DNA from 3 places in the Tumidithrix helvetica PCC 7403 genome. Region 1 is predicted to be linked to each of the others. Evidence: riboswitches for the same ligand, from Rfam matches in the RefSeq annotation. Region 1 holds a riboswitch; each other region holds the start of a gene.

Region 1 (10,077 bases):
AAATGATTTCGTTGATTTTATCTAAACAAGCATTCACCCCTGCGGCAAATTCATAACGAGACATGGCATGCTGACCGCGATAGGTGCGATCGGGGTAGCCTGCAATGCAACCATACCTTTCAACCAGAGATTGCAAGGCGGTAAATGCCCAATCGGTTGGACGCACATCTGAGAGCTGGGAGACCGAGGTGACATTCTGGGCTGTAGGCTGGGTTTTGCTTTGAGAGATATTGGTCGTTGTGTTGTTGCGATCGCGATCGCTTGAACGGATCAGCCTTTGCCGATCGATCTCATTAAGTAATTGCTTCGTCTCAATTGGAGTTGCGATCGCTGGAGTAATCGAAGATTTTGTCACTGGATTTCCTGAAACTTCGTCGCTCGCTACAGGTTTCTGAATAGGTGTTTTGGGCGATCGCTCTGCGATCCTTAACGTAGGATTCGATTTGAGATTTGGTTGAGGAGCTGTTTGGGCAATCGACCTAGAAGTATCTGAAGGTGAGGCGATCGGTTCAGCCAACACTGTGCCATGACAAACCGTTGGTAGACCCAGTAAAACTAGGTATAAAAGTTTTTTCATAAATGCTCCTCACAGAAACCAAGTAAACGAATTTTATGCCCTTTTCACACGGACACCACAATATCCTGCTTGTTTACAGGTAGCAAGTCTTGGTTAGAGATTCAGATTTTTACAGGTTAATTTATCTCAAGATATCTACATAAAAATGCAGAGAATCTACTAGCTCATCTAAACCAGCGCAAGGATAACGAGCTAACTACTACACTCATAGAGCTAAATGCCATTGCCAGACCTGCAATCATTGGGTTTAAAGAAATTCCCAAACTGGGATACAGTACGCCTGCGGCGATCGGGATGCTGAGCGTATTGTAGGCAAATGCCCAGAATAGGTTTTGACGAATTTTGCTAAATGTGGCGCGACTGAGTTGAATCGCTACGACGACATCTTGAATCCCTTGATGCCGATCTTGGTTCGCCCCCTGTCGCATCAGCACAATGTCGGCGGTTTCCATGGCTACATCTGTACCCGAACTCAGGGCGATGCCCACCGTGGCGTTAGCGAGGGCAGGGGCATCATTGACACCATCTCCCACCATGGCAATTCGCTGTCCTTGTTGCTGGAGTTGTTGAATCACTGACGCTTTGCCATCGGGTTTTACCTCGGCGATCGCTTGGGATGGGTCAATACCCAGTTGAGCCGCGATCGCTTGCGCTGTTTCCCTGCGATCGCCCGTCAGCATCCACACCTGCAATCCCATATTCTGTAAGGTTTTTACGACTGCGGGTGCTTCGGGTTTAATTCGATCTTGAATGGCGATCGTGCCTGCAAAGGCAATGGGGGACTTCGAGCCTGTCTGAACTGCAACGAATACGGGAGTTTTACCTGCTTGGGCAAAGCGATCGCCCAGTTCCAGAGCCGTTTGGGGAATTTTGACGCTATGCTCGGTCAACCAAGCTTGATTGCCCACATAAACTGTTTTTTCACGATCTAAAATTGCCTTAACCCCACTACCCGTAACCGATTCTGAGATTTGGGCTGGGAGTGTGTTTAACCCAAGGCTTTGGGCTTTTGCCAGAATTGCCGTTCCTAAAATGTGATTCGCGCCCGCTTCGGCACTGGCGGCAAGTTGGAGGAGTTGGCGATCGGGTGTCGCATCTGCAAATGCACCCGTCCATCCGATCGCTAGTTCTTGAAACGGAAACTCTGGATCGGCGATCGCATCGGTTACTTCAGGATTGCCCGTGGTGAGCGTGCCCGTTTTATCAAACACTACTGCCGTGAGGCTATGCACTTTTTCTAGGCTAGCTCCCCCCTTAATCAAAATGCCCCTTTCTGCGCCCATGCCCGTACCCACCATAATCGCGGTGGGCGTTGCTAGACCCAAAGCACAGGGACAGGCTACCACCAAAACCGCGATCGCCAATTTAAGGCTAAAAATTAAGTCGCTATGCCAAATTCCCCACCAAAATAGGAAGGTCAGGGTTGCGATCGCCATCACCCCATAGGCAAAATATCCTGCAACTTTGTCCGCCAGTTGTTGAATCGGCGCTTTGCTAGCTTGGGCGGCTTCGACCAAGGCAACAATGCGGGCAAATGTCGTTTTTTCGCCTGTTTGCATCACCTCTACGGTGATCGCCCCCGTTAAATTGAGCGTTGCACCTGTGACCCTCGCGCCCACCTGTTTGGCGACAGGCAGAGACTCACCCGTCAGCATCGACTCATCTACGCTAGAAATCCCAGCAATGACAGCACCATCTACAGGGATTTTTTCACCTGGTAGCACCACAATCCGATCGCTTACCTGCAAATCTTCCACGGCGGTTGGCAGTTGCACGTTTCCCACCAGTAACCTCGCCGTTGGCGGCTGTAAATTCATTAAGGTGCGAATGGCGTCAGAAGCACGCCCCTTGGCTCGGGTCAGTAGCGACTGCCCCAGCAACACAAACCCCAACATCATCACGGGTTCTTCAAAAAAGCAGTGCCAGCCTAACTCAGGCTTAAACAGTGCCACCACGCTGGCGATATAGGCAGAAATCGTCCCTAAACTCACCAAAGAGTTCATATTGGGCGATCGGTACCAAAGACACTTTGCCCCATCCCACCAGATCTCTCGCCCCAAGGTTAATAACGCCAAGGTCGCGATCGCCCAGTGAGCGTACATATTGCTGAGAATGGGCAGATGCAAAATTCCCATGGGGCCTAAATGCCCCACCAATGCCAGACCGATCAAAGCGATCGGCGGAACCATGTCCCACTTCGCCAGATTTCGCTGAAAATTTAGCAGGATATTGGAAACCCTTGACTGCGAGGTTTCTACAGATGCCGCTAGAGATGCATGTTGGCGCGTTGGTTTGGCTGCTTGAGGTTGCGCCGCAAACCCTGCCGATGCGATCGCTTTGAGCAAATGCTCTACGAGTTCGGCGCGATCGATCTCACTTTCATAGACAACCGTTGCCCTTTCTGTGAGCAAGTTTACGCTAGCCGCACGCACGCCCTCGCAATCTGAGAGACGTTTTTCTACCACAGCGACACAACCTGCACATTTCATTCCCTGTACAGAGAGGGTTACTGAGTTTGGGGCTGAGATGGTTTGAGTAACTGTCACAACTTTTTAAATCTTTGGGTTCCATCATGATATGTCTAAAGTCTTCTCCGATCGGCTTAGCAAGTTTAGGGTCACTTGTTACCGAGACTTCTATCGGTGTTTGTGCGATCGGGTAGCCATAGTGGTGAAATAATGGTAAATAGTATAAATTCTTTGTCTACTCCTAATAGCGGTGACGTATAGACAACTGCTAAACTTGGGCAAACTGACTGATACTAAACTGATACTAAATTGTCTACTTAATTTCAGTATAGTATCAACCCAGCAATTGAATATTCTCTTGAGACTTAAGACACAATGGCTCAAAATTAACTTAACCTTAATTTACCCATGTCCATTCCTGACAGCCAATTTTCAATCCATTTCTGGGGCGTAAGAGGAAGTATCGCGACTCCAGGAGTTAGCACTGTGCGCTATGGTGGTAATACCCCCTGTGTTGAGATGCGATGTCACGGTAAGCGCCTTATTTTTGATGGTGGAACGGGACTAAGAGTACTAGGGCAGCATTTACTCAAAGAAATGCCTATTGATGCCCATATGTTTTTCACCCATAGCCATTGGGATCACATTCAAGGCTTTCCCTTTTTTACCCCAGCTTTTATCAAGGGCAACACGTTTCATATCTATGGCAAGGTTGCACCCAACGGGCAAACCATGCAAGACCGTTTAGAAGAACAGATGCTGCATCCTAACTTTCCAGTGCCGTTACGCATCATGGGAGCAGCCATGCACTTTCACGATGTCGAAGTGCCCAGTAAGATCGATCTCGGTAATGGGGTAATCGTAGAGCCAGGCATGCTCAATCATCCTGGTGAAGCAACGGGTTATCGAGTAAGTTGGGGTAATGAATCCGCTGTCTATGCCACAGATACAGAGCACTTTGCCGATCGCGTTGATGAAAGCCTCGTTCACTTGGCAAGGGATGCAGATGTTTTGATTATTGATGCCACCTACAGCGACGAACAGTATTGGTCAAAAAACTCTCCTAAGGTAGGCTGGGGACATTCGACATGGCAAGAAGCCGTCAAACTAGCGGAAGCCGCAAACGTGAAAACCCTCGTAATTTTCCATCACGATCCCGTGCATAGCGATGATTATTTGGATGAGATCGGTCGCCAAGTGCAAGAAAAATTTCCTAGCGCCGTCATGGCAAGAGAAGGTATGGCGATCTCAATTCCCACCCATAGCTCGATTGGAATTACCTAGGATGGAATGTCCTCTGTGCGGTCATGGTAGCGTTTGGTTATCCGTCAATTAACACACGTTTGATAAAAGTGGTGAAAGCGGCATCAGGCAAAAGTTTGCGAAGGAACAATAACATGCCAGCATTTTTGCCCGCAGGGTAGCGCAGCTTCCACGAGTCCTCTGTACTGGCTTTATAAATCACTTGTGCTACAGCTTCAGGAGAGGAACCATCCATTCCCGCCTTCTCTGTTTTCGGTAAAACCTTGGCAATAAAGCGATCGTAGGCAGTCAGCCCTGGTCGAGACATAATATCGGCGGAACGACTGTAAAAATCCGTTTTAATTGCACCAGGTTCGATCAGCTTCACTCTGATTTGAAATGGTTTGAGTTCGTATTGCAGCGATTCCGAGAAACCTTCCACGGCAAATTTGGTGGAATGATAGAGGCTATAGAGAGGGAAGGTAAGACGACCACCAATCGAAGCGACATTGACGATCGCACCTTGTTTCCGTTCTCGAAAATGGGGGAGTACAGCGCGAGTGACATCCATTAGCCCAAAGACATTGGTAGCGAACTGACGTTCTATTTGCGATCGCTCCGAAGCTTCAAACACGCCGACCAGCCCATAGCCCGCATTATTCACCAAGACATCGATCGCCCCAAATCTTTCGATCGTCGTTTCTACAGCCTGCTGAATGGAGTCAAGATCGGTAACATCAAGGCGCAAACAGAGAACATGGCTGAGATGAGCGAGTTCAGTAGCTTTTTCTGGCGATCGCATCGTGGCGACAACATTCCATCCCCTTTGTTGAAATTCCAAAGCCGTAGCTTTACCAATTCCTGTCGATGCCCCAGTAATCAAAACTGTTTTCATAGGTCGCCATTTTGCGTAAATCCTCACCCTAAGCATACTAGCGATCGCGAATGCGTGAATGCAGCTAAGGGCATAGCTAAAAGGAAAGGGAATGTATCATTCCGTACTAAACCACTCGGCAAAAAACCTTACTTTCTTAATAACCCAAATATTCCTTAAGTTTCCATGCGGTTGGAGCAATTACAAGCATTTTTAGCTGTGGTTGAGACAGGCAGTTTTCAACAGGCATCACAAAAATGTGATGTCAACCAGTCTACGGTGAGCAGACAAATTCAGGCTTTAGAGGCAAGTTTAGGTATCCAGTTATTTCATCGTGGTGCCAGTGCCAAGGTAACTATTGGGGGTGAGCGGCTGCTGCCCCATGCGCGTAAAATCTGCCAAGAATGGAAAAATGTCGAGCAAGAACTAAATGACTTGCAAGCAGGAAAGCAAACGGAACTTTGTGTGGCGGCGATTCCCTCGGCATGTGCCTATCAATTGCCCCCTGTTTTACAGAGTTTTGCCAAAACCTATCCCAACGTACAACTGCGGGTAACGACCTTGGGCAGCGATCGCGCGCTCAAGGTGCTCAAAGACGGGCTGATCGATCTAGCTGTGGTGATGAATAATCCTTTTTTGACCTCTAGCTCAGAGATGGTGGTCGATGTGCTCTATGAGGAATCGATCCAAGTCCTGATGGCTGCCGATCATCCTCTTAGCTGCCACCAACAAGTAACTTGGAAAGATCTTGATCGCCACGATCAGGTGGTGTTTAAGGATGGCTACGGCTTGCAACGTCTCGTCCAGGAGCAATTTAACCGACAGGGGCTGCACCTCAATGCCGTACTAGAGCTTAATTCTCTGGATGCCTTTCGAGGTGTGATCAGACAAGGTGACTTAATTGCGCTTTTACCTGCCACAGCTCTCAAAGATGTGAGCAACGATCCTTCGTTAGCTGTGCGCGAAATTGTCGGACCAACGCTCACGCGTCAGATTGTCTTGGTAACGACGGGCGATCGCTTGCAAATTCCACCGATCTATCATTTCCGTAAGTTGACCTGTGAGTTAATCCAGCAAAAAAATCACATCCTCAGCGAGCAAAGATTTCACCCCAGCCAAATGTCAACCCTTAGCAACCAATTATTGGCGGCGAATCCCCAATTAATGACCCACTAACTTTTTCTGGAGACTCAACCACGAGATCGCTTCAATGCCAACGAACCATTTGTAATGTCATACTGGTAAGCCGTAGATTCATTACTATAGATCGACCTACGAATTTAATCCAACATCACGGCAAAGGGAATGAGTAAGGTTTTTCGTGAATTACTTCGCAAGGTTGGCAGTGGAAGACACACGGGCAAAGACCTGAGCCGGCAAGAAGCAGAATTAGCTACCAAAATGATTTTGGAGCAGGAAGCCACACCCGCTCAAATTGGCGCATTCATGATTGCCCACCGCATTAAGCGACCGACTGGCGTTGAGTTAGCTGGCATGCTCGATGCCTACGACCAACTCGGCGGCAGAGTCGAAGCGCTTGATTCCGAACAAACCGTACTTGTGCTGGGTTCGCCCTATGATGGCAGATCGCGCACTGCACCCATCAGTCCGATCGCTAGTTTGATCTTGGCAAGTGCAGGCTGTCCCACGATCTTGCATGGCGGCGATCGCATGCCCACCAAAGACGGTTTACCCTTAATCGATATCTGGCAGGCTTTGGGCGTCAATTGGCAGCAGCTATCCTTAGCGCAGGTGAGACAGGTTCTAAGCGCGACGAATTTAGGCTTTGTCTATCTGCCCAAGCATTTTCCCTTGGCGCAGGGCATTGTGCCCTATAGAGATCAAGTGGGAAAAAGACCTCCCTTTGCCACCCTAGAACTAATTTGGGTTCCCTACCTAGGCAAAACCCTAACTGTGTCAGGGTTTGTACATCCCCCCACGGAAACCAATATCCGCGAGGCATTTGCCCTGCGCGGCGTGACTGAATTTGCCACGATTAAGGGTTTAGAGGGAAGCGTCGATTTACCCCGCGATCGCACCGCGATTTTGGGCATTCATCGTGGCGGTACGTTCGAGCGCTTGACCCTTTCAGCCAGAGACTACAACTTGCAGGGTAAAGATGTGGAAATTGCCGAGGCACTAGAAATGTCTCAGATGATTTTGTCTACGCTCAAGGGCTTGCCCTCGGAATATATGCAGTCTGCGATTTGGAATGGTGGATTTTATCTCTGGTTATCTGGCATTTCTGCCGATCTACAGTCTGGGCTCGATCGCGCCAAAGAAATTCTCAATACGGGCATCGCCGAGCGCAAACTTAAGGATGTTAAGGAAGCGATCGCCGCCTTCACCGCTGGCTGAGCGCGAAGCCTAAATTCAATCTGCCGTAAATCCAATTCAATTTGTTTGAAATGCTATAAGATAGGGGGTCGGTTCTGGTAGGGATCAGCTACTAGAGGAAACGGGGAAAGTATGGTGCAAGTCCTACACTGTCCCGCAACTGTAAAGGCAGTAATTGTCTAAGTCAGGATGCCCGCCGATTGCGATCGACAAAAAAAATACATCTGCGAGGTATAGATGGTTCATAAATTATTTGTTTGCACGACCTGTGCCAGTACTTGGAAAGATGGCAAACGGGTTGGTACTAGTGGCGGACAGCTACTACTAGACGAGTTGCTAAAGCTCAATCAAAGTTGGAGTTTGAGGTCAAGCTTCTTAATTCAGTCTGTTGAATGCATGAGTGCTTGCAATCGTCCCTGTGTTGTCGCGATCGCTTCTGAAGGAAAATACACCTATTTATTTGGCGATCTCCCTGTGGATGCCGCATCCCTCGCAACCACCGCATCAGCAATCTTAGTCTGTGCCAGTAAATATAATGCGCAAACAGACGGCAACCTACCTTGGGCAGAGAGACCTGCCCCGCTTAAAAAAGGGATTGTTGCAAAAATTCCACCGATGCAGGAGTTAGCAGCAATTGGATAAAGTTTTTTGACACCAAAAACTAAGGCAAGTGCTTACAAGATATCAACTATCTGAAAGTACTTGCCATTTCAGCAATATTCATTTTTGTGCTTCAAATATCTAGATTTAAAGATTTAGGATTGGCTACTTTTTGCCACCCTGATTGCGCAGGCGATAAGTAATGCGTCCTTTAGTCAAGTCATAGGGAGTCAGCTCTACCTTGACGCGATCGCCGGGCAAAATCTTGATATAGTTGCGACGAATCTTGCCAGAGATATGAGCGAGTACGTTAAACCCATTATCCAGATCGACTCTGAACATGGCATTAGGCAGTGACTCAGTCACTGTACCTTCCATTTCAATTGCATCTTGCTTGGACAAATAACCTCTCCGTTAAAAACTTGGTTTAAAAATCACTAGGGTCTTTCTCACGAAAGTCCCCGATCGCTAAGCGATCGATAGTTGCTGTTGAATAGCCTCTGTCACATTCTCTAAAGATGGGATGCCATCAATTTGAACAACATGAGTCCCGTAAAATTCTAACAGAGGTCTTGTCTTTGCATAATATTCTTCAAGGCGGTTTTTAATCACCTCTTCGGTATCATCAGCCCTATTTTGCTCTTGAGCGCGTAAAAGGATTCTCTCGACTAGTACTGGCTCGGGCACATCTAAATTAATCACGCGATCAAATTTTTGATCGAGTTCAGCCAAAAGATCGTTAAGAGCCTCTGCCTGTGGCACAGTGCGAGGAAACCCATCTAAAATCCATCCTGATTGGGTGTCAGGTTGACTGAAACGAGTCCGCATGACATCGATTACCACCTCATCAGGAACAAGCCGACCCGAGTCGCTAAAAGCTTTGACCTTTAGACCTAACTCGCTTCCCTGTTTGATCTCTGCTCTGAAAATGTCACCAGGTGCAATCCGAGGCACATTCCATAGAGCAGATAAGATTTCGCCTTGAGTACCCTTACCAGAACCAGGTGGCCCCATCAAAATGATCTTAGGCATTATTGCTTAACCATACCTTCGTAGCGTTGAGAAATCACATAGGTTTGTATCTGCTTCGATGTCTCGATTGCCACACCAACCAAGATCAATAAAGATGTAGCACCAATACCACTAAAGGTTGTTACACCCGTAGCACGCTCTATAGCTGTAGGAATTACTGCTACCGCGCCCAAAAAAACAGCGCCGAGAAACGTAAGACGATTGAGAACACCCGAAATATACTCTGATGTTGCTTTCCCTGGTCGAATCCCTGGAATACTACTGCCCATTTTCTTAAGGTTTTGAGCCAGATCGACAGGGTTAACAATTAGGGTTGAGTAGAAATAGCTAAACCCTAAAATCAGTGACAAATAGATTGGAATATACCCTGGACCACTTGGGGATGCAAAGTTGGCAATACTAACAAGTATTTCGTTACTGGAAAATTGTCCAAGGCTAGCAGGAAGAATTAAAACCGAAGAAGCAAAAATGATCGGCATTACGTTCCCTTGATTTAGCTTTAGAGGTAAGTAAGACGCTTGCTCTCTAAACAATTTACGCCCAACTTGACGACGCGCTGAAACAATCGGGATGCGACGGGTTCCTTCTTGGACAAACACAATGCCAACAATCATGACCAAAAAGATCACCATTAGCAAAATTACGCCACCAACCCTAGAACTATCCTGTTGTGCCAAAGCGATTGTGTCACCTAAAGATCTTGGCAAGCCAGCAACAATACTGATAAATATTAGTAAGGATGCACCATTACCCACACCTTTTTCCGTAATCACCTCACCAGCCCACATCACAAACATGGAACCCGCCGACAAAGCAAGCATGGTTTCAATCATAAAAGCAGGTCCAGGTTGGGTCGCTGCTCCAACATTTTGGATCCAAAAAGAAATACCTAAACTTTGGATTAAAGCCCATACCAAAGCCAGATATCTTGTGTACTGAGATATTTT
Region 2 (10,077 bases), on a different contig from region 1:
TAATGCTGGTGTTAAAACTATATCCGTTCGGGGCTTCTCCATTTTGATTGGTACTTACCCTGATCAATTGTCCAGTTTGACGATCTAAGCGAAATACATCAGAAAAAGTATTGGTGTCTTTGTTGTCGAGGCTACTGTCAATGCCAAGAGCAACATAGCGACCATCATAGCTAATTGAAGTAATGCTTCCATTGGTGATGATTTTCTTTCCAGTCTGTTTTACGGAGTATTCATAACTCGTCTTATTCTGTTTAGGATCGGTAATTGAAAGAACATTCCCAAACGCATCATAGGTCGTAGTCGTCACCTTACCCAAAGCATCCGTCACCATATTCCTGCGATTCTTCAGATCGTAGCCATAGCTCGTGCGTTGTCCCAAAGGATCGATCGCAGCCACAACATTCCCATAAGCATCATACTCAGTCTTGGTCGATTGATTGAGCAGATCGATCGCTTCGATTTGACGGTTGAGATTGTCATAGCTTGTATACACCTTCCCGCCAAGCGCATCGATTGTCAAGTATCTACGACCGAGTTGATCGTAATAATACTGAGTGCGATTGCCATTGGCATTGGTCTGGGCAGTCAGTTGATTGTTGTTATTGTATTCAAAGGTCTGGATGCCGTTGGGTTCGATAATTTTTACAAGTCTTCTACTAGCATCATATTGACGGATCGTGACGCTTCCATTCGCATCGGTCGTTGCGATTAAATTATTATTGGCATCATAGGTAGCAGTTTCTTGGCTGCCATCGGGATAAATCTTTGCGATTAAGCGATTGCGATTATCGTATTGATATTGAGTTTTGCGTCCAAGTGGGTCGATCTCGGCTGTTTTGTTGCCAGTTGCGTCGTATTCGTAGCGCATTTCGGGCGAGAGAAGTGACCCAGCTCCGTCGGGGTCTGGGTTAACTAGCTTCACTAATCTGTTGAGCGCGTCATATTCCAAGACTGTACGCCTATCCAACTCATCAATGGCTGCAACTTGATTGCCTACTAGATCGAATTCGTTCTTGGTTCTAGCGTTGTCGGCTAGAGTGGCGGGTGTATCGTCTGGATAAATGGTTTCGATTAAGCGATTGCGTGCGTCATAGCGATATTCTGTGCGTCTGCCGAGTTCGTCGATGCTGGCAGTTTGACATGGATAAATTTACCTTATGTTTACTTGCTCTGCTAAAAAAGCAAAAACTATGACAGAATAGGGCTAACGTAAAAATGTCAAAAAGCCATGTTTACTGTATCTTCGGAATACCGCCATTTACCAACTGCTGAGGAATTGCCAGATTCCGATGAAACCCCTGTGGATAACGAACTCCAAAACGACATTCCCAATATTCTGCTGAACTTGTTGAGAGACATTTGGGACGATCGCTTCGATTGGTTTTGGGGAGTAGACATGGCAGTTTATTACGAACCAAACCTTGAAAAGCCAGAGAACTCCAAAGCAGTTGTTCCCGATGGGTTTTTAGCCATAGGCGTTCCCAGACTTCGCGGCGAAAGTGGACGTTTGAGCTATTCGATTTGGGAAGAAAAAGTATTGCCGATTTTATTTTTTGAAGTAATTTCTAAGACTTATAACAGTGAATACGAGGAAAAGCTAGAACTGTATCAGAATTTAGGCATTCGCTATTACGTTATCTATAATCCCTTTAGCGGAAAAGGAACAGCCTATAAAGACCGTCCATCTTTGGAAGTGTATCAGTTGGTGAATGGCAAGTACGAACTGATGCCATCGATCGCGCTTTTGCCTGAAGGTGGCGAAATGGTGTGGCTGGAAGGTGTGGGGCTTGGTATTGGTTGCATTCGCAACGAACTATACGATTGGCGGCGGGAGTGGTTGTATTGGTACGATCGCAATGGGGTCAGATATCCGACTGCTAAAGAGCAGGCTGCGATCGCTGAGGAGATCGCCGAGCGTGCTAGTTTTGCTCAACGGAGGGCTGAGGAGATCGCTGAGCAGGAAAGACTTGCTAAGTTGGAGGCTGAGGCGATTGCTGAGCAAGCCAATCTAGAAAAACAACAAGCTGAACTAGCCCAGCAACTTGCCGAACAAAAAGCCCAACGACTTGCTGAAAGGCTTAGAGCACTTGGATTAGACCCAGACGAAATGTAATGCAGAGGTACGCATCCTGAATGCGATCGCTCGAACACATGAAATATTTCTTAAAAAAGATCGCTTGCAAGTATATGAATTATTGCTAAAAATAGGCGATCGCTGAGCAAGCCAATAACAAGCAGAAGAGATCGCTGAGCAAGAGCGTAAAATCGCTAAGCAAGAACGGCAAAAAAATGAAACATTGAGAGCTTATCTCAGATCTATCGGAGTTAACCCAGACGATCTCTGAGTTTGGCTGTGGGCGGCGGGACACATTCTGAAAGGAATCGCTTGCAAATTTGTGGATTTTTGCTAAAAACGTGGGATCGCTGTGTGTGCGAATCTAGCCAAACAACTAGCGGATCGGGGGCAACAGCGATCGGTCGCGGATATCTCAATTCTTTGATCGCGTTGGTGGATTTAGTTCTGTTGTCTATGCGATCGGTCTTTGCTTACTGTAATTTGAGTGTGTCTGTGTTTATTTTCACACAACTGGACTTGTCACTTGCTTAATTTCAGGGGTTAATTCACATTCATCATTAACAATCCCAACATACTGCACGTCAGTCCCCTCTCCACCAACAGCCTCACCAGTACAAAAATAAATCTGTAACTCAGGAGAAATATAATTAAATTCTACATAGTCATAAAAAATTTTTATCCCTCTATTAGTTAATTGTTGAATAACATCTTCAATCTCAGAGCCAATAAAGTTGATATCCTCAAAAAACAAACTTCCATTACAAAACAGAATTTCAGATAGTGAATTCTGTTCAAATTGAAATCGAATACTTGCCCCAGTTTCGAGGATATTATCTAAAAACCATCCGTTAATATGGTGTTCTTTAAGTACGCCATGAGCCTGCTTAAGATTGAGTTTTTGACATACATCCTGCCATGAATCATTAAATGTGATTTGGATTTCCCCTAGGGAAATCCCTGTTTTTGGAATTAGCTGCCAGATATTCACAAAATGACTTGATGATTTGAAGATTCAATCATACTTCAGAAACTTATGCCATGCTAAATGACTCAACCTGTTGCACCTCAAAGAACTGAATCAAATCTTTGCGCGGATCGACATCGCTGACTTTGACGTTAAAACTTTCACCGACATTTGTGGTGCGATTGATGCGCATGGGAAGCTTTAAGCCCAAATCTTCGAGAAGTACCAGTCCGAGTTTATCCTGTTCGCGCAACCAGTCCAAAAGGATTGCTCGCCAAGCGGTTTCACGATTGCGTCGCAAAAACTCTAAGCTCCAATAGCGCACGGTTTGACGTTCCAATTGATTGGCTTCATATACCGCAGGCTCAATCACAGATAGGGAATCCGATAGTGTCGCCTCTGTAAAGGGCAAAGGCGTATCATTCAGAAAAGCTTTGATTTGCCAATGGGTAAGAAGATCGGTGTAACGGCGGATTGGAGAGGTGGCTTGGGTATAGGCTTCCAGTCCCAGTCCAGCATGACGTGCAGCATAGATACCCATTTCACCCTTTGCCATGCAGCGACAGACAGCAAACTCGCGCACGGGACCAGATGGCAACTGCATCAAGATTTCTTCCGAGGGCAATTCTGGCGCTTCCTGATAGCGATAGGGAATCGGAATTCCATTCTTTTGGGCAAAATTAGCCGCAACTTCTCCAGCCAAGATCATCATCTCTGCCACCATTTGCCGTGAAAAGGGCTCATCCATCAACTCTAGGGTCATTTGCTCCGTATCGTTGGGATTGACCTTAATGATGGTTTCAGGCAGATCGATATTCACCGCACCTTGGTAGAGCCGCCAGTTGGTTCGGAGTTTGGCATAGTGGGCGATCGCATTGAGATCTTCCTCAATACTCATATCCAACATATCCATCACATCTTCATAGGTGAGGCGATAGTTGGGTTTAATCAGACTGGGATGAATCTCTGCGTAAATGACTTCGCCGCGATCGCTGAGGTCGACCCCAAACGACAGGGCATGACAAACCTGTGACTGAATCAAACTCATCGGTCCCGTTGCCAACTCGTGGGGAAACATGGGAATCATGCCCGTGGGCAAATAAACACTGGTTCCTCTTTTGCGGGCTTCGCGATCGAGTAGGCTCTGGGGTTCGATCCAGCGCGTAGGATCGGCAATATGGATCCATAGCCGCTTTTGACCATTGGGCAGAGTTTCAATACTCAAACCGTCATCAATCTCAGTCGTGCTCTCATCATCGATCGTGTAAACATGCAAATGCGTCAAATCGATCCGCTTCGCTAAAGAGCTATCTGGAATCGGATTTTCTAGGCATTGTTTGACAGCATTGAGAACTTCGGCTGAGAAGGTGGTGGGTACTTGGCTGCGCAACAGGGCAAGGTTTTCATGGCGGTTCCAAATCCCTAAGTCAACCAATAGCTGAAACGCTGATATTTCAGATTTCGTGCGCTTGACTGAAACCAAAATTTCTTGGGCAGCGGATTTATCTGAGGCTTCTTCACCGTAGAGGGCATATCGCTCTAGACTCTCTAAGCGATGCCGTTCCTGTTTTGTCCATTCTGGTTCCGTTGGCGCATCTTCGGGAAGATCGATCTGCTTGCCTGCGATCTTGTTTTGCATCTTGCAGATAAAGGCTTCGGCTTCGCGCTGGCGTTGCTGAGCTGCTTCGGCTTGGTGTTTTAACTCGGCAACTTGGGTGGCGGGTCGAGGCTCATAGCGATCGCCTTTTTGCTTAAAGTAAAGCTTGTCATTGCTCAAGAGCCAATAGGAAGCATAGGAGGTGGCGGCAGATATTTTTGAAAACAGGAGGTTGGCTAGATCGTCAGGGGTGACAGACTTGTTGTCATCGATCAAGATCTCCCAAGCTACTTCAAGACTAGAGGGATCTAAATATTGCTGAACCTGTTGAAAGAAAACTGGGATCTGTCGTGCCGTAAACATCTGCGGATCGGAGTCAGCCGTGCTTTTGATCACAAAGTCAATTTCGCGAGGATGCACTGTGTGGGTCGTGCCATTCTCGTCAATCACCTGTAGGTGCTTTTTGCCCTCAGGTCGATCTACAACTGCCAAGCGGCGATCGCCATGCAAACGAAATTCAACCAATGTGCCCTTTTCCAAAATCGCCCCTTGCCCTTTAGAAAGCTTTAAAAACGCTCTTTCTGAAACCTTACCCTTGCATTTTACTGGATAAATGCCAAGCCAAAGTTTTGTGTATGAAAGACATACTGAATTTTGCTGAAATTGAAAATTGCCTCTGTGCTAAATGTTAAGCCTCTAATTAAGTTTTCTGTATTTTTTCGCTAGAAATTGCCTTGATTTAAAGCGTTTGAGCCAAATTTGGTTGCAAAAATTAAGCTGAATGGATGAGAAAAAGTTTTCTGGGAATGGTTTACGATGGGTGTGTCGGTAATCCTAGCAAAAAGGACATCCAAAAAAAATTCTATGATCAAGCAAGCGATTACTAAGATTTCTACGGTTGGATTTATTTCACTGGTTAGTTATCTGCCCTTGTGTACCCCATCGCAAGCTGCCCCTCAATTTGCAGAGAAGATCGCGCAAACTGCCACACCCATTGAAACGAAACCCGAACAGAATCCCAATGCTGCGATCAAGCTGGTCGAGCAGGCAAATGTCCTAAGAGAGCAAAACAAACTGACTGAGGCAGTCGCACTTTACCGACAAGCAATTTCACTAAATCCTGGTTTTGTTCCTGCCCATTACGGTTTGGGCGTAACGCTGCGGCAACAAGGGGACATTGAAGGGGCGATCGCTTCCCATCGACGGGCGATCGAACTCGACAAAAACTATACACCTGCCTACTACGGTTTGGGCATTGCCCTATATAAACGAGGCGATATGGTGGGGGCGATTAATGCCTACAACGCATTCATTCGTCTCAGCAAACCAGATGCGAGTTTAGCCTCGACCTACTACAATCTCGGTCTGGCTGAAGAACAACGCAATAATCTTGATGGTGCTGTCGCTGCTTTCCAGAAAGCTGTAGGCTTAGACCCACAGTACGCACTCGCCCACAATGGTTTGGGCTCTGTTTTGCGCCGTCAAGGCGATCGCAAGGGGGCAATTACTGCATTTCGACAGGCGATTACGCTTGCACCCCAGTATGCAACGGCTCACTTTTCCCTAGGTATCGCCCTGTATGAAGACAAAGACTATGATGGCGCTATAGAGGCATATAAACGCGCGATCGCAATTAACAATCGCTTCCCCAATGTTTTTTATAACATTGGGATTGCCTACGATGCCAAAGGCGACACCGATCAAGCCATTCTTTCCTACAGGCGATCGATCGAGCAAGACAACAAAAATGCGGATGTGTATGCGGCGTTAGGCACTGCCTTGCTTAAAAAAGAAAAAGCACCTGAGGCAGTTGAGGTGTTTCGGCGCAGTATTGAGTTAAACCCTAAAGTTGCAGCCAACTATAACGGGTTGGGTTTAGCATTGCGCCGTCAAGGCGATCTAAGTGGGGCAATCGCTGCCTACGAGCAAGCCATCAATCTCAGCCCTAGATATGCGGCTGCCTACAACAATCTCGGTCGTGCCTTATCCGATCAAAATAAACCTGTGGATGCGATCGCCGCGTTTCGGAAAGCGATCGATGCCGAGCCTAGAAATAACGTTGCCTACAGTAATTTAGGTAATTTACTCCGCACCCAAGGAGATAGTGCTGGTGCTGTTGAGGCTTTTACCCGTGCGATCGTCTATGGCAAAGAAGAGTTATGGGTTGACTACGCGAGTCTTGGTTTAGCCCTTGCCGATCAAGGCAAAATGCGAGAATCTTTAGACGCTTACAACAAAGCGATTTCTCTGAACCCCAGTTACGCTAGGGCACATTTTGGTTTAGGGGCTTTATACACAATGCAAGGCGATATTAGTAGCGCCATTCGCTCTTATCAAGAGGCACTGAGGCTCTACGAGGCTGACAATAATACAGAGTGGGTAAAGCGTACCCGCCAAGCATTACAGGCTTTGCAGGGCATCACCTAAAGCAATAGATTCATCTCAAACTAAGAAAGACAGTTGTAGAGACAATTCATGAATTGTTACTACAACTGTCCTTCCAGACTCTCCGCCATTTTCAATGGTTGCTGGAGATCTAACCGCCTAAAAAGCAGTTAGATGAATTGATTAGATTTTGGAAATTGGAAATAGAACGGCAATAACTTGGGAAGCGAAGAAAGCTAGACCAATACCAGAAATCACTAGACCGGCAGAACGCAACTGTATGGGGGATTGCTGTTCGGCTTTTTGCTTGAGGATGGTTGCCTTACCAATCCAAAATGCAAGGAGTGACACCACCAGTTGCACAATTGTAAATCCAATCAGATAAGCAATTAGAGGAGTAGTTTCTGCGCCAAAAATGGATTCGCCATACGCATAACCATGAAATATGCCAGCAAGCGCTGAAAGCCCTGCAACGACAAAAGTATTAAATCTATCCTTCTCAATCAACAAAATACCGAATAGCAAGATCGATCCAGAAACAAATAGCTCAACTCCTGGAAGATTTATGCCTGCTAGATGTGCCCCAGTACCAAGCATCGCAGATAATACAAACGAAATCGGAATCATCAGTCCCTGTCGCTTAATAGCAGCAAGCAAGCCAACTGCCACAAGAAATGCAAAATGGTCGGGTCCAATCAAGGGGTGCGCTATACCAGATACAAAACCTTCAAAGAAGTTAGATGCCATTTTTCCATCCATGGCATGGTGAGCAAAAGCTGGTGTGGCTGACAACAACAAAACACCAAACAATGCAGCTAAACAGACTGCCTTATAGACAACCTTATTAAAAGGAAGAAACCGAGAATTTTTAAATTTATTCATTTTCTGTGCCTCGCAGATATTAGGAATGAGCAAGATCGTCGGCGGGCATCCTGACTCAGAGATTTTTGCGATCTCATTACAGTTGCGGGACAGTGTTGGACTTACACCAAGCTTTCCCCGTTAACTCTGACGGTCAAATTCCGACAGAACCGATTTTATAGCCTAATAAAGATATCACGCTTGAAAGTGCCCAATCCTGCCTACGCAATTCTTATTATGGCAACTGTGACAGCTTAATACTTTTCCCCAAAAACAAGGCTCGGAAGTAGTTTGCAAGCTAGTGTTCGGCTAGCTCGTAGGCAGCAACAATTTTTTGCACGAGTGGATGGCGCACAACATCAGACTTAGTAAAGTGACTAAAGGCAATACCCTCAACCCCTTCTAAGATCTTTTGCGCCATTTTGAGCCCAGATTTTTGATGATGGGGCAAGTCAATTTGGGTGACATCTCCTGTCACCACCATGCGAGAGTTAAATCCCAGACGCGTCAGCACCATCTTCATCTGGGAGATCGTGGTGTTTTGTGCTTCATCCACGATGATGAAGGCATTGTTTAACGTGCGACCTCGCATATAGGCGAGTGGAGCAACCTCAATCACACCACGCTCGATCAAGCTGGGGATTTTTTCTGGATCCATCAACTCGTACAAAGCGTCATAGAGAGGGCGCAAATAAGGATCTACTTTTTGTTGCAGATCGCCAGGTAAAAAGCCTAGCTTTTCGCCTGCCTCCACGGCAGGACGGGTTAAAATCAGACGCTCAAACTCCTGATTTTGCAATGCCTTGACGGCTGCCACCGCTGCCAGAAAGGTTTTGCCAGTCCCCGCAGGACCAATCCCAAAGATCAGATCGTGGTTTTCCATGTCCTGCACGTATTGCTGCTGCTTGAGCGTGCGTGGCTGAATCTGTCCACCTCGATGGTTCCTTGTAATCGCTGGTCGATCGCTCCATGATTCCGCCCGTTGTTCTTCCACAGCTTGTTTGGCTGCCAAAATATCGACCGAAGCGATCGCTCGATCTTGCGACCAGAGTTGCTTGAGGGCGCGAACAATTTGCAAACAGAGGGAAATCTGCGGTTCAGTACCCTCGATCAGTAAATCTTGTCCGCGCAGAACCAATTTTGTGCCTGTCTCAAGGGCAATTAATTTAAGGTTTTCTCCCCTAGTCCCTGCCAAACGTATGGCACTACTGGGACTAGGTAGACTGAAAGTTTGGGATTCACCCATGGGTTATAAATTACTTGCTGGTAACGAGGTTTTCTAACCCGCTAATAACGCGAGCAGAAAGAATTTTGTCTCCTAACTTTAGTTTACGCAAAACTTCTTCGCCTGTGGTGACATATCCAAAAGCCGTGTAGTTGCCGTCGATCAAATTTAAACCTGCAGGGGTCAGATCGGACTCAAACAAATACAGGAAAAACTGCGAGGAACCGCCATTAGGATCGGTACCAGGGTGAGCCATTGCCACGGTGCCATAGGCAGAAAACGGCAGTACGGGTAACGTGCCAACCATGCCGAGTTCATCAAAGGTATGTTCGTAGACTGGATCTTTTTTATTCACCACGCGAATTTCTAGGGGCACAGTGCGAACTTTACCTGTTGCGGAATCCACAAAGCCATCTGCCTCACCCGCAGGATCGCCAGCTTGCAAGAAGAAGTTGTCATCAGCCCGATTAAAGGTTAAACCGTTGTAAAAGCCCCGTTGAACCAAATCGACAAATTGACCTGCATTGACAGGGGCACTAAAGCCATCCAAGGTCATCGTGAAATTCCCTTTCTCTGTTTCCATTTCGACGATCGCTCGGCCCTTAAGCTGGGGCAATCCTGAATATTTTGCGGGAACTTCAAAGGGAAATGCCTGAACCATTTGGCTCTCAATCGTTCCCACATATTCCAGCGCTTTTTCGCTTAGGGGTTTGATGTTGTTTCTGTCTTTGGTGGCGATCGCTTCTTGCAGGGGAACAAGCACATTGCCAAGACTGGCAAGGCTTTCTTCCGCCGATTGTTTCGCGGCTGGGGTAACACTTGCCAAAATCTGGTCGCGTTTTTGCGACACGCTTAACAGAATACTATCTACATCTTTGCTTAGACCTTTCCAGCGTTTGAGATTGGCTTGGCGGGGCATACCCTCTAATTTAAGCTGAATCTCCCGCACGATCGAATTGTCAACGGGT
Region 3 (10,077 bases), on a different contig from region 1:
TCGACAAACTGTCTGAAGGATTGACTAAACGGCGTTTGGGGTGACAGATTTACATCCATGGGCGATCGCTGCTGTTGATACACCTGCAACATCCGTTCCACAACCACAGGAATTTCCTCGACGGGCACTGCTCGCAATAGCGGTCGTCCAAAGGATGAATTCAGCGCTCGATCTCTTGCTCCCACATAAATGTCATAGGCTTCGAGCGATCGCTCCTCCTTCACAATCTCAGTTCCCACTAGGGCAATGTCACTGTGACGATACTGAGCGCAGGACTTAGTACAGCCACTAAAATGAATCTCGATCGGTCGATCTAGGCTCACTCGTTGCTCTAAAGTTTTCACGAGTTCTAGAGCATGGTCTTGGGTATGGGTCGCGGCTGACGCACAGCCCCCTCGTCCCGTACAGGCAACCATTCCACTATCTAGGTGCGTAGCTGACCAGTGCAGTCCCAAGTCAGCAATCTCTGTTTGCAGAGCCAGTAAGCGATCGCTGGGAATATTCGCGATCAGAATATTTTGCCAAGGTGTTAGCCGCAATTCCCCACCACCGTAGGTTTGCGCTAGCGCTGCTAAGCTGCGTAACTGGGAAGATGTGATGCGCCCAAGGGGCAAGGCAATTCCCAAATAAAACAGGTTTGGCTGAGACTGAGCGTGACTGCCAAGACGATCGAAGGATTCGTCAAAGGATTCGTCAGCGATCGCTTCTGGGGAAGCTTCACTCCTTGTTAAAGGAAAAGATAGAAGCTGTTGCACCCGTTCCAAATAATGCTCTACGCCCCAATCGGATAAAAGATGGCGCAGACGGGGCTTACGATTGCTGGGATAGGCTTCACGCTTCAGATCGATATAGTCCAGATACACTTGAGCGAGGGCGGCTAACAGGGATACCGTTTGCTCTGGCGCGATCGCGATGTTTGTCATACTCCTGCGATCGACTTCTACATTCAAATGTAGCCGAAACAAGATCTCTGAAGCATTGCCTGATTTCCGATTCGGGATTCGATCGGGGTTTTGCTCAGCGACGAAGGTAATATCATTGCGGAGATTTCGGACTGAAACAGATTCCCCACCATCAAAGCAAACACTAAACTTAGGGGAGAGGTTAGCTAATTCGAGGTGAGTTTGCAAATAGTCATCCCAAGCCTTTACCAAGGGACGAGTATCGAGCCGACTATGGGGATCGATCCCTGCCGTGGGACTTACCATCATATTGCGAATGGGGTCGATGCCGATCTCGCGAGGCGCTAAGCCCAAGTTTTGTAAGTGGTGAAAGCTTTCTGGGGCGATCGCTGTTTGAACTCCTCGAATTTGAAGATTGGCGCGATTGGTCACTTGGACACAACCATCTCCATAGCGATCGGTCAGGTCGGCGATCGCTTTACATTGCGGCTGGTTAAGAATTCCTCCCACAATCCGCATGCGCGTCAAAACGCCATCTTTGGCAACGGAACCATAAAATAATCCTGGGCAGATTGGTAATTTCGCGTTTACATCAATCTGCAATTCGGGTATTTGTTTAGAATGTGACAACGAACTATCTCCTCCCTGTGCGACGCAGGGAAATAAGATTCAAACATTAAGCGTCAAACACTTAGGGGAGCGGCATTCTGGCTTTTACAGTTGCGGCACAGCGTCGGAATCACACCAAACTTTCCCGTCCCCCAGTCTTTGAAACCTATCACAAGCTGACTACCAAAAGCCTGCGATCGGCACTTTTCTTAACGAAATCTTGGGTGATGTTATAATTTTTTCAGCCTTCATAGGGAGAAAACCAGAAATTCATCGGGTAGTTAGATGAACTTAATTTTTTGAGCGGCATACAAGCACATTCGCAAAAGCACCAAGCCTTCTTTAAAGTGGGCAATATTAGATTGTCCGTAGGTACGAGGCTGATACCTCACAGGCACTTCCACAATATGTAGTCCTAGCTTTGCCGCCCCAAACAGCAAATCAAAGTCCCCAAACGGATCGAAGTCCCCAAAATAGCTGCGATTGGCAACGATGCGTTCGTAGTCAGAGCGCCATAACACCTTTGTGCCACAGAGGGTATCTTTGAGCGATTGTCCCAGCAAATATGAGAAGGCGATCGCAAAAAACTTGTTTGCTAGGGTATTTAACCAAGGCATCGCTTTGCCCGATCGCGGATAAACAAGACGAGAACCATTAATAAATTCGCCTCTACCCAAAGCAATTACCTGAACAAATTGCGACAAGTCCTCTGGTTGTACGGTTAAATCGGCATCAAGAATCATCAGGATGTCGCCCGTTGCTTCGGCAAATCCCAATCTCACAGCATCGGCTTTCCCCTTGCCTTTTTGCTGCATACTTTTAAAAGTGAATTGTGCAGCGCCACGCTCTTCTTGCCTATTTTGAGCCTCTGCAACAACCCGTTGAATCTCTTCCCAAGTATTATCTTGCGAATGTCCTTCCACGAAAATAATTTCTGTGTGTTTCCCTAAAGCTGGCATGCGCTCTACAGCCGCTTGAATATTTCCTGCCTCATTCCGCGCTGGAATCACTACACTTACTGAATAATTAGCGATCGCTTCGGTAGCACTGGAAATCGTAGGGCGGGCAATAATATAGTTCGTCAGGCTGAGATTATCAATAACAGGCAGTTGACAAATATAACGGTTGATAAAGTTGGCAAGCAATGGAATCCACTTTGGGCAGAGGAATCGCTTCCCCATTTTGACCGTACTATAGCCAGTTACCATCAGTAGGTTCAGCACATCATGTAGGGATAGCCAATTTTGCGGTGGCTGGGGGCGTCGTTGTCCGATCAGTTCGGCTAAATGCAAAAGCCCCTCCCACTGATAGTTATGGAAGACGAGAACGATCCGCGTGCGCGGATGGCAAAAGGCTTGGAGCCGATCGAGTACCGACTGAATATCGTTAAGATAACCTAGAACCCCTGCGAGGAGAATAAAATCAAATTTTTCAGATTCTAAATCTTCGGGTGTAAGAGCCTCGGCATCAAGACAGTAAAAACGCAAGTCAGAGGGCTGAGAGTCCTTGGGTTGAGATGCAATCGGGTTGGTTTGATGTTTTTCCTGTGCGATCGCAATGGCAGATGGGGCAAAGTCAATCCCCATACCCAAGCTAGGCTTAACGGCAGCGAGTAGACTGCCCGTGCCACAGCCAATCTCAAGTACCTTACTACCCTGTGGAACCAAATATTGGTGTAACTTTTGGATATCCTCGTAGTAATAATGATTGCGATCGCTCCACCAATCTAAATCAGGGGCAATCTGCTCAAAATACGATTGAATTTTATCTTTAAACCTGTCCATCAACTTAAAAATTACTTAATTTACCTTGTACAGGCTTTGTAGGATCGCGGTTTTGAGTTTAACTCAATATCATCCCATGCTAGATATTCATAAAACATAACCGAGAGATCGCTTCATTATTGCTGACCGCTACATACCCTTTTTCGGTAAACTAAAAAGTTACTTAACTGTTTCTATAATTTACATTCAGGGGTAATCAAGCATTGCGTAAGATTGTCATTGCTGGCAACTGGAAAATGTACAAAACCCAGTCTGAAGCAAAAGCCTTTTTTGCTGAATTCCCAGCACAGCTTAACGCTACAGCAAAAGCCGCAAGCGTAACCAACCAACAAATCCTTATTTGTGTCCCATTTACCGATCTAGCGATTTCGCAAGCGATCGCCAGTTCGAGCGCATCACCTAGCATCCATATCGGCGCACAGAACCTGCATTGGGGCGATAGTGGCGCATTCACGGGTGAAATTGCCGCCCCCATGCTGGTTGAATTGGGGATCAAGTTTGCGATCGTCGGGCATAGCGAGCGACGTCAGTTTTTTGGTGAAACCGACGAAACGGTAAACAAAAGGTTAAAAGCCGCTCAAAAGCATGGTATCACGCCCATTTTGTGTGTGGGAGAAAGCAAGCAGCAACGCGATGCTAATGAAACAGAAGCATGGATTTTTTCTCAGTTAGAATATGGACTGAAAGAAGTCGATCAGCAAAATTTGATTATTGCCTATGAGCCAATCTGGGCGATCGGCACGGGTGACACCTGTGAAACTGCCGAAGCCAATCGCGTGATTGGGCTAATTCGCAGCAAACTCACGAATCCTGATGTCACGATTCAGTATGGTGGTTCGGTTAAACCTGAGAATATTGACGAGATCATGGCACAACCTGAAATTGATGGCGTGCTAGTGGGTGGCGCAAGCCTTGATGCCACGGGCTTTGCTCGCATTGTCAACTACCAAAGTCCCTAAACCCATCCTGCAATATTCAAGCTTAACCACAGATACAGCACCCCAACAAAAACTTAACTCAAGAAAATTTGCTGTTAAAAAATTGACTTAATTTAGCATATTTTGTTAAGATGATGTGCTGTTGATTTACACTATAAAACCGCAAGCACAATAAACTTTTATGCCCACTATCCAGCAGCTCATTCGTAGTGAGCGCCAGAATACTAACCAGAAAACCAAGTCTCCTGCCCTCAAGAGCTGTCCCCAGCGCAGAGGCGTTTGTACGCGTGTGTACACCACCACCCCCAAAAAGCCCAACTCTGCCCTGAGAAAAGTAGCAAGAGTCCGCCTAACTTCTGGTTTTGAAGTAACAGCATACATTCCTGGTATTGGGCATAACCTGCAAGAGCACTCGGTTGTGATGATTCGCGGCGGTCGGGTAAAAGATCTACCTGGTGTGCGCTACCACATCATTCGCGGCACACTAGATACAGCGGGTGTCAAAGATCGCAAGCAAGGACGTTCTAAATATGGTGCCAAGCGACCTAAGCCAGGTCAAGCCGCTGCACCCGCCGGAAAGAAGAGATAGTCCATTCAAGGCTTATCATTCGCTCATCGTCGATACGTTAAAGCAAATGACAAGTGGCGAATATTCTCAAAGTGAAAGATTTTCAATTACAACAAACTTAAACCTCATCACTCAGTAAAATGTCTCGTCGTACTAAAGTCGCCAAGCGCGTCACCCCACCTGATTCTGTCTATAACAGTCGCTTAGTTAATATGCTGATTAGGCGCATTATGACCCGTGGCAAGCTATCTGTTGCTACCCATATCGTTTATGAAGCACTGGATACTGTTGCGGAACGGACTGGTAGCGTTCCGATTGAGGTCTTCGATCGCGCTATTCGCAATGCCACTCCCCTCGTGGAAGTCAAGGCAAGACGGGTTGGTGGTGCAACGTATCAAGTACCCATGGAAGTTCGCAGCGATCGCGGTGTTGCCCTTGCCCTGCGTTGGCTAGTGCAGTATTCTCGCTCTCGTCCCGGTCGGAGTATGGCAAGCAAGTTAGCCAACGAGCTAATGGATGCTGCCAACGAAACGGGTGCAACAATTCGCAAGCGCGAAGAAACCCACCGTATGGCTGAAGCAAATAAAGCCTTTGCTCACTATCGCTATTAATCCACTCTGTAGCACTTGCCTAGTAAAGATTTATATCTTTGCGCTCCGTTAAGTTGCTATATTATTCTTAATACAAATTTTCAATTCCTGACAAATACGAGGAAACTGTCGTGGCACGAACCATTGCTCTAGATAAAGTACGCAACATTGGGATTGCAGCTCATATTGATGCTGGAAAAACCACAACTACTGAGCGTATTTTGTTTTACTCCGGTGTTGTACACAAAATGGGTGAAGTCCATGAAGGCACCGCAGTAACTGATTGGATGGAGCAAGAACGCGAACGCGGCATTACCATCACAGCAGCTGCGATCACCACAAGCTGGAAAGATCACAAAATCAACATTATCGATACCCCAGGTCACGTTGACTTCACGATTGAAGTCGAACGTTCTATGCGCGTTTTAGATGGTGTAATCGCAGTATTCTGCTCTGTTGGTGGCGTTCAGCCTCAATCAGAAACTGTTTGGCGGCAAGCCGACCGTTATAAAGTGCCACGTATTGTGTTTGTCAATAAGATGGATCGCACTGGCGCGAACTTCTACAAAGTTTACGGACAAATTCGCGATCGCTTGCGCTCAAATGCTGTGCCGATTCAAATCCCCATCGGTAGTGAAGCCGACCTGCGAGGCATTGTCGATCTCGTCAAGATGCGCGCTTACATCTACAACGATGAAATTGGCAAAGATATTATTGAAACAGACATTCCTGAGGATGTACTAGATCGAGCTAATGAGTTTCGCACCAAGCTGATCGAATCAGTTGCCGAAACTGATGATGCGCTTACAGAAAAGTATCTAGAAGGAATCGATTTAACCGAAGAAGAGATTAAAACTGGACTCCGATTAGGCACACTCAGAGGTACAATCGTACCCCTCGTTTGCGGCTCTGCCTTTAAAAACAAAGGCGTGCAACTACTTTTAGATGCGGTGATCGACTACCTACCTGCGCCGATTGATGTTCCTCCAATTCAAGGAACATTGCCAGATGGTAACGTCACCACCCGCGAGGCTAATGATGATGCGCCTATGGCTGCTTTGGCATTCAAAATCATGTCCGATCCCTACGGTCGCCTTACCTTTATCCGAGTTTATTCGGGCATCTTAAAGAAAGGTTCCTACGTTCTTAACTCAAGTAAGAATAAGAAAGAACGCATTTCCCGTCTCATTGTTTTAAAGGCTGATGACCGTATCGAAGTTGACGAACTGCGTGCGGGTGACTTGGGTGCTGTACTGGGGATGAAAGACACATTTACAGGCGATACGCTGTCGGATGATGCCAACCCAGTGATTTTGGAATCTCTATTTATTCCAGAGCCAGTTATCTCTGTGGCAGTAGAGCCCAAAACAAAGCAAGATATGGAAAAGCTATCAAAAGCTTTACAAGCCTTGTCAGAAGAAGATCCTACATTCCGTGTCATGGTTGACCCTGAGACTAACCAGACGGTTATTTCTGGGATGGGCGAACTCCACCTAGAAATTCTCGTAGACCGCATGTTACGCGAATTTAAAGTCGAAGCAAATGTGGGCGCACCACAGGTTGCTTACCGTGAAACGATCCGTAAGGCTGTTAAAGCTGAAGGTAAGTTTATTCGTCAAAGCGGTGGTAAGGGTCAATATGGTCACGTTGTGATCGAACTTGAGCCAACAGAGCCTGGAACTGGCTTCGAGTTTGTCTCCAAGATTGTAGGAGGTACTGTTCCTAAGGAATATATCAATCCTTCTGAACAGGGCATGAAAGAAGCCTGTGAATCAGGGATCATAGCGGGTTATCCTGTTATTGATTTAAGAGCAACCTTGGTTGACGGCTCCTATCATGACGTTGACTCTTCTGAAATGGCTTTCAAAATTGCTGGCTCAATGGCAATTAAGGAAGCTGTGATGAAGGCTGGTCCAGTCTTGCTTGAACCGGTGATGAAAGTGGAAGTCGAAGTGCCTGAGGACTTTTTGGGAGATGTGATTGGAGATCTCAACTCTCGTAGAGGTCAAATCGAGGGTATGGGCTCAGAACAGGGTATTGCTAAAGTATCATCGAAAGTCCCTCTGGCTTCGATGTTTGGCTATGCCACTGACATTCGCTCCAAAACTCAGGGTAGAGGTATATTCTCTATGGAGTTTAGCCACTATGAGGAAGTTCCTCGTAGTGTTGCAGAAGCTATCATTGCCAAAAGCAAGAGCAAAGAGTAGTAAAAGTATCAAAGGAATAACAGAGTAAGGAATATAACTTAAATGGCACGCGCAAAGTTTGAACGGAACAAACCCCACGTTAATATTGGTACCATCGGTCACGTCGATCATGGTAAGACAACCCTAACTGCTGCAATCACAATGACTTTGGCAGCAAATGGTCAGGCAGCAGCAAAAAAATATGAAGACATTGATGCCGCACCTGAAGAAAAAGCGCGTGGCATTACCATCAACACAGCTCACGTAGAATACCAAACAGACGCACGTCACTACGCTCACGTTGACTGCCCTGGGCACGCTGACTATGTAAAAAACATGATTACCGGTGCAGCCCAAATGGATGGTGGCATCCTCTTGGTGTCGGCTGCTGATGGTCCTGAGCCTCAAACCCGCGAACACATTCTTTTGGCGCGTCAGGTAGGTGTACCCAATCTGGTCGTATTCCTGAACAAAGAAGACCAAATGGAAGGTGAGGAAGAGTTAGTCGAGCTTGTAGAACTAGAAGTTCGCGAGTTGCTTTCTTCCTATGACTTTGATGGAGATGCAATTCCGATTGTTAGAGGATCGGCTTTAAAGGCAGTTGAAGCCCTGACCGCAAATCCTAAAGTTAAGAAAGGCGAAAATCCTTGGGTAGATAAAATCTACGCACTGATGGATGCTGTTGATGCCTTTATTCCAACCCCAGAACGTGCTGTTGACAAGCCATTCTTGATGGCAGTTGAAGACGTATTCTCAATCACTGGTCGTGGTACGGTTGCGACGGGTCGGATCGAGCGTGGCAAGGTCAAGATTGGCGATTCTGTTGAACTCGTTGGTATTCGCAATACCCGTAGTACTACAGTTACTGGTCTAGAAATGTTCCAAAAGACCTTGGAAGAGGGTCTGGCTGGAGACAATATCGGCGTACTGATGCGTGGTATCCAAAAGTTGGATGTAGAGCGCGGCATGGTAATTGCTAAGCCTGGTTCGATCACCCCCCATACCCAGTTTGAAGCTCAGGTCTATGTTTTGACCGATAAAGAAGGTGGTCGTAAGACACCTTTCTTCCCTGGCTATCGTCCTCAGTTCTATGTACGGACTACTGACGTGACGGGTACCATCGTCACCTTTACGGCTGATGATGGCAGTGCTGCTGAAATGGTCATGCCTGGCGATCGCGTTAAGATGACCGTTGAGTTGATTAACCCGATCGCGATCGAAAACGAAATGCGCTTCGCTATTCGTGAAGGCGGTCGTACTGTAGGTTCGGGTGTTGTCACCAAGATCTTGAAGTAAATCTTCAAGTTGGTTGCAAGCAAGTAACTTAGACTAATTTCTAACAATAGATGGTGATTCTCTGCTTGGAGCGATCGCCATCTATTGTTAGTTTTAGGGGTGGCGCAGCACTCAAATCCCGTGTTGCAATTGCAACTGAAATTGGGATCGGATTGATTGTGTTAAAGAATTGGGCATAATTAAAAATGTCAAAGGGCGTGATTTCACACGGCATCGATTAAAAAGAGGATTAAAAACATGAAATGCTTAAAGTGGCTGCCCCTCGCCAGTTTGCTTTTATTTCCTGCTGCTGCTTCGGCACAGTATCCGATCATTTTCAATCATATAAAAGATACAAACTTGAGCCAAGATGCATGTGTCGATAATGCTGGTGAAGCGATGAGACGGGCAGGCTTTACAGAGCATTTTGAGTATATTGGGAATGGAGCTTTTGGGGTTAGTGGTAGATATAGTGCCTCAATTCGTTGTGTTACCGATCGCAATATTGTATTTTTTGCTGTAGCAGGACCTCGTAATGAGACGACAAGGGCTTTGGTCGTTAAACTGCAACGAGCTTTCTAGGATTTATGCTTCTAAGATTTTGGGATTGAAACTTGAAGGTTGTCGTAAATCTTTGGCACTGAAGAAATAAAATTTGTAAAGATCGGTTAGAGTATGAAAGGATTATGAAAACAAATTCCTTGTATGACTGCCGTGAGATCTGCAATTACCTCTGAAGCTGACTCTGAAATTACGCCCGAGCGCAAGTCCGAAATTAGTCCTAAAGTTGGCTTTGAGATTAATCCTGAGACTGAATCCAGCCATAAACCCATAAATTCTTCATGGCTTAAGTCAGAATCCTTTCAAATTACCGTCGCTACGTTTCTAACGGTATTTGTGGCTGAGTTGGGGGACAAAACCCAAATTACCATCCTAATGATCGCAGCACAGGCAAAGTCCCCAATTATAGTGTTTTTGGGAGCCGCGATCGCTTTGGTCTTAACTAGCTTTTTAGGTGTGATGGCGGGAAAATGGCTGCATAGCCACTTGCCACCGAAATTGCTCAATACATTGGCAGGGTTCAGTTTTCTGTGTTTGGCTGTGGGTTTAGTTTGGGATGCTGTGAGGTAGGGGCAAATTCGTGAATTGCCTCTGTAGGGGGATTGGTGCTTGTGCAGACGCCGTAGGTTATTTTTGAGAGGTCAATATGGACTGGCAGCTATTT

Evidence for each region. A riboswitch is a leader RNA that binds a small molecule or an ion and turns the genes downstream of it on or off. The one in region 1 is predicted to bind cobalamin.
Region 2: linked by a shared signal. The riboswitch ahead of ACP2WE_RS19840 (HupE/UreJ family protein) and the one ahead of ACP2WE_RS07050 (DUF1636 domain-containing protein) in region 1 are both predicted to bind cobalamin.
Region 3: linked by a shared signal. The riboswitch ahead of cobG (precorrin-3B synthase) and the one ahead of ACP2WE_RS07050 (DUF1636 domain-containing protein) in region 1 are both predicted to bind cobalamin.

The regions. Positions count from the first base shown of each region.
Region 1 covers NZ_CBDDRA010000005.1:227,332-237,408, reverse strand. Annotated here, with positions in the region: gene ACP2WE_RS07080 (iron uptake porin) at 1-577, opposite strand, end outside; gene ACP2WE_RS07075 (heavy metal translocating P-type ATPase) at 742-3,123, opposite strand; gene ACP2WE_RS07070 (MBL fold metallo-hydrolase) at 3,454-4,329, shown strand; gene ACP2WE_RS07065 (SDR family oxidoreductase) at 4,367-5,182, opposite strand; gene ACP2WE_RS07060 (LysR family transcriptional regulator) at 5,348-6,337, shown strand; gene ACP2WE_RS07055 (anthranilate phosphoribosyltransferase family protein) at 6,467-7,519, shown strand; cobalamin riboswitch at 7,572-7,713, shown strand; gene ACP2WE_RS07050 (DUF1636 domain-containing protein) at 7,736-8,140, shown strand; gene infA (translation initiation factor IF-1) at 8,264-8,500, opposite strand; gene ACP2WE_RS07040 (adenylate kinase) at 8,567-9,130, opposite strand; gene secY (preprotein translocase subunit SecY) at 9,130-10,077, opposite strand, start outside.
Region 2 covers NZ_CBDDRA010000025.1:397-10,473, forward strand. Annotated here, with positions in the region: gene ACP2WE_RS19810 (TolB family protein) at 1-967, opposite strand, end outside; gene ACP2WE_RS19815 (Uma2 family endonuclease) at 1,229-2,113, shown strand; gene ACP2WE_RS19820 (hypothetical protein) at 2,405-2,608, shown strand; gene ACP2WE_RS19825 (hypothetical protein) at 2,580-3,065, opposite strand; gene ACP2WE_RS19830 (ribonuclease catalytic domain-containing protein) at 3,109-5,178, opposite strand; gene ACP2WE_RS19835 (tetratricopeptide repeat protein) at 5,503-7,065, shown strand; gene ACP2WE_RS19840 (HupE/UreJ family protein) at 7,207-7,905, opposite strand; cobalamin riboswitch at 7,929-8,074, opposite strand; gene ACP2WE_RS19845 (PhoH family protein) at 8,183-9,130, opposite strand; gene ACP2WE_RS19850 (peptidylprolyl isomerase) at 9,141-10,077, opposite strand, start outside.
Region 3 covers NZ_CBDDRA010000004.1:32,432-42,508, forward strand. Annotated here, with positions in the region: gene cobG (precorrin-3B synthase) at 1-1,532, opposite strand, end outside; adenosylcobalamin-variant (AdoCbl-variant) riboswitch at 1,595-1,666, opposite strand; gene ACP2WE_RS05045 (glycosyltransferase) at 1,793-3,295, opposite strand; gene tpiA (triose-phosphate isomerase) at 3,499-4,254, shown strand; gene rpsL (30S ribosomal protein S12) at 4,415-4,822, shown strand; gene rpsG (30S ribosomal protein S7) at 4,942-5,412, shown strand; gene fusA (elongation factor G) at 5,523-7,598, shown strand; gene tuf (elongation factor Tu) at 7,641-8,873, shown strand; gene ACP2WE_RS05075 (hypothetical protein) at 9,111-9,434, shown strand; gene ACP2WE_RS05080 (TMEM165/GDT1 family protein) at 9,558-9,983, shown strand; gene ACP2WE_RS05085 (TMEM165/GDT1 family protein) at 10,060-10,077, shown strand, end outside.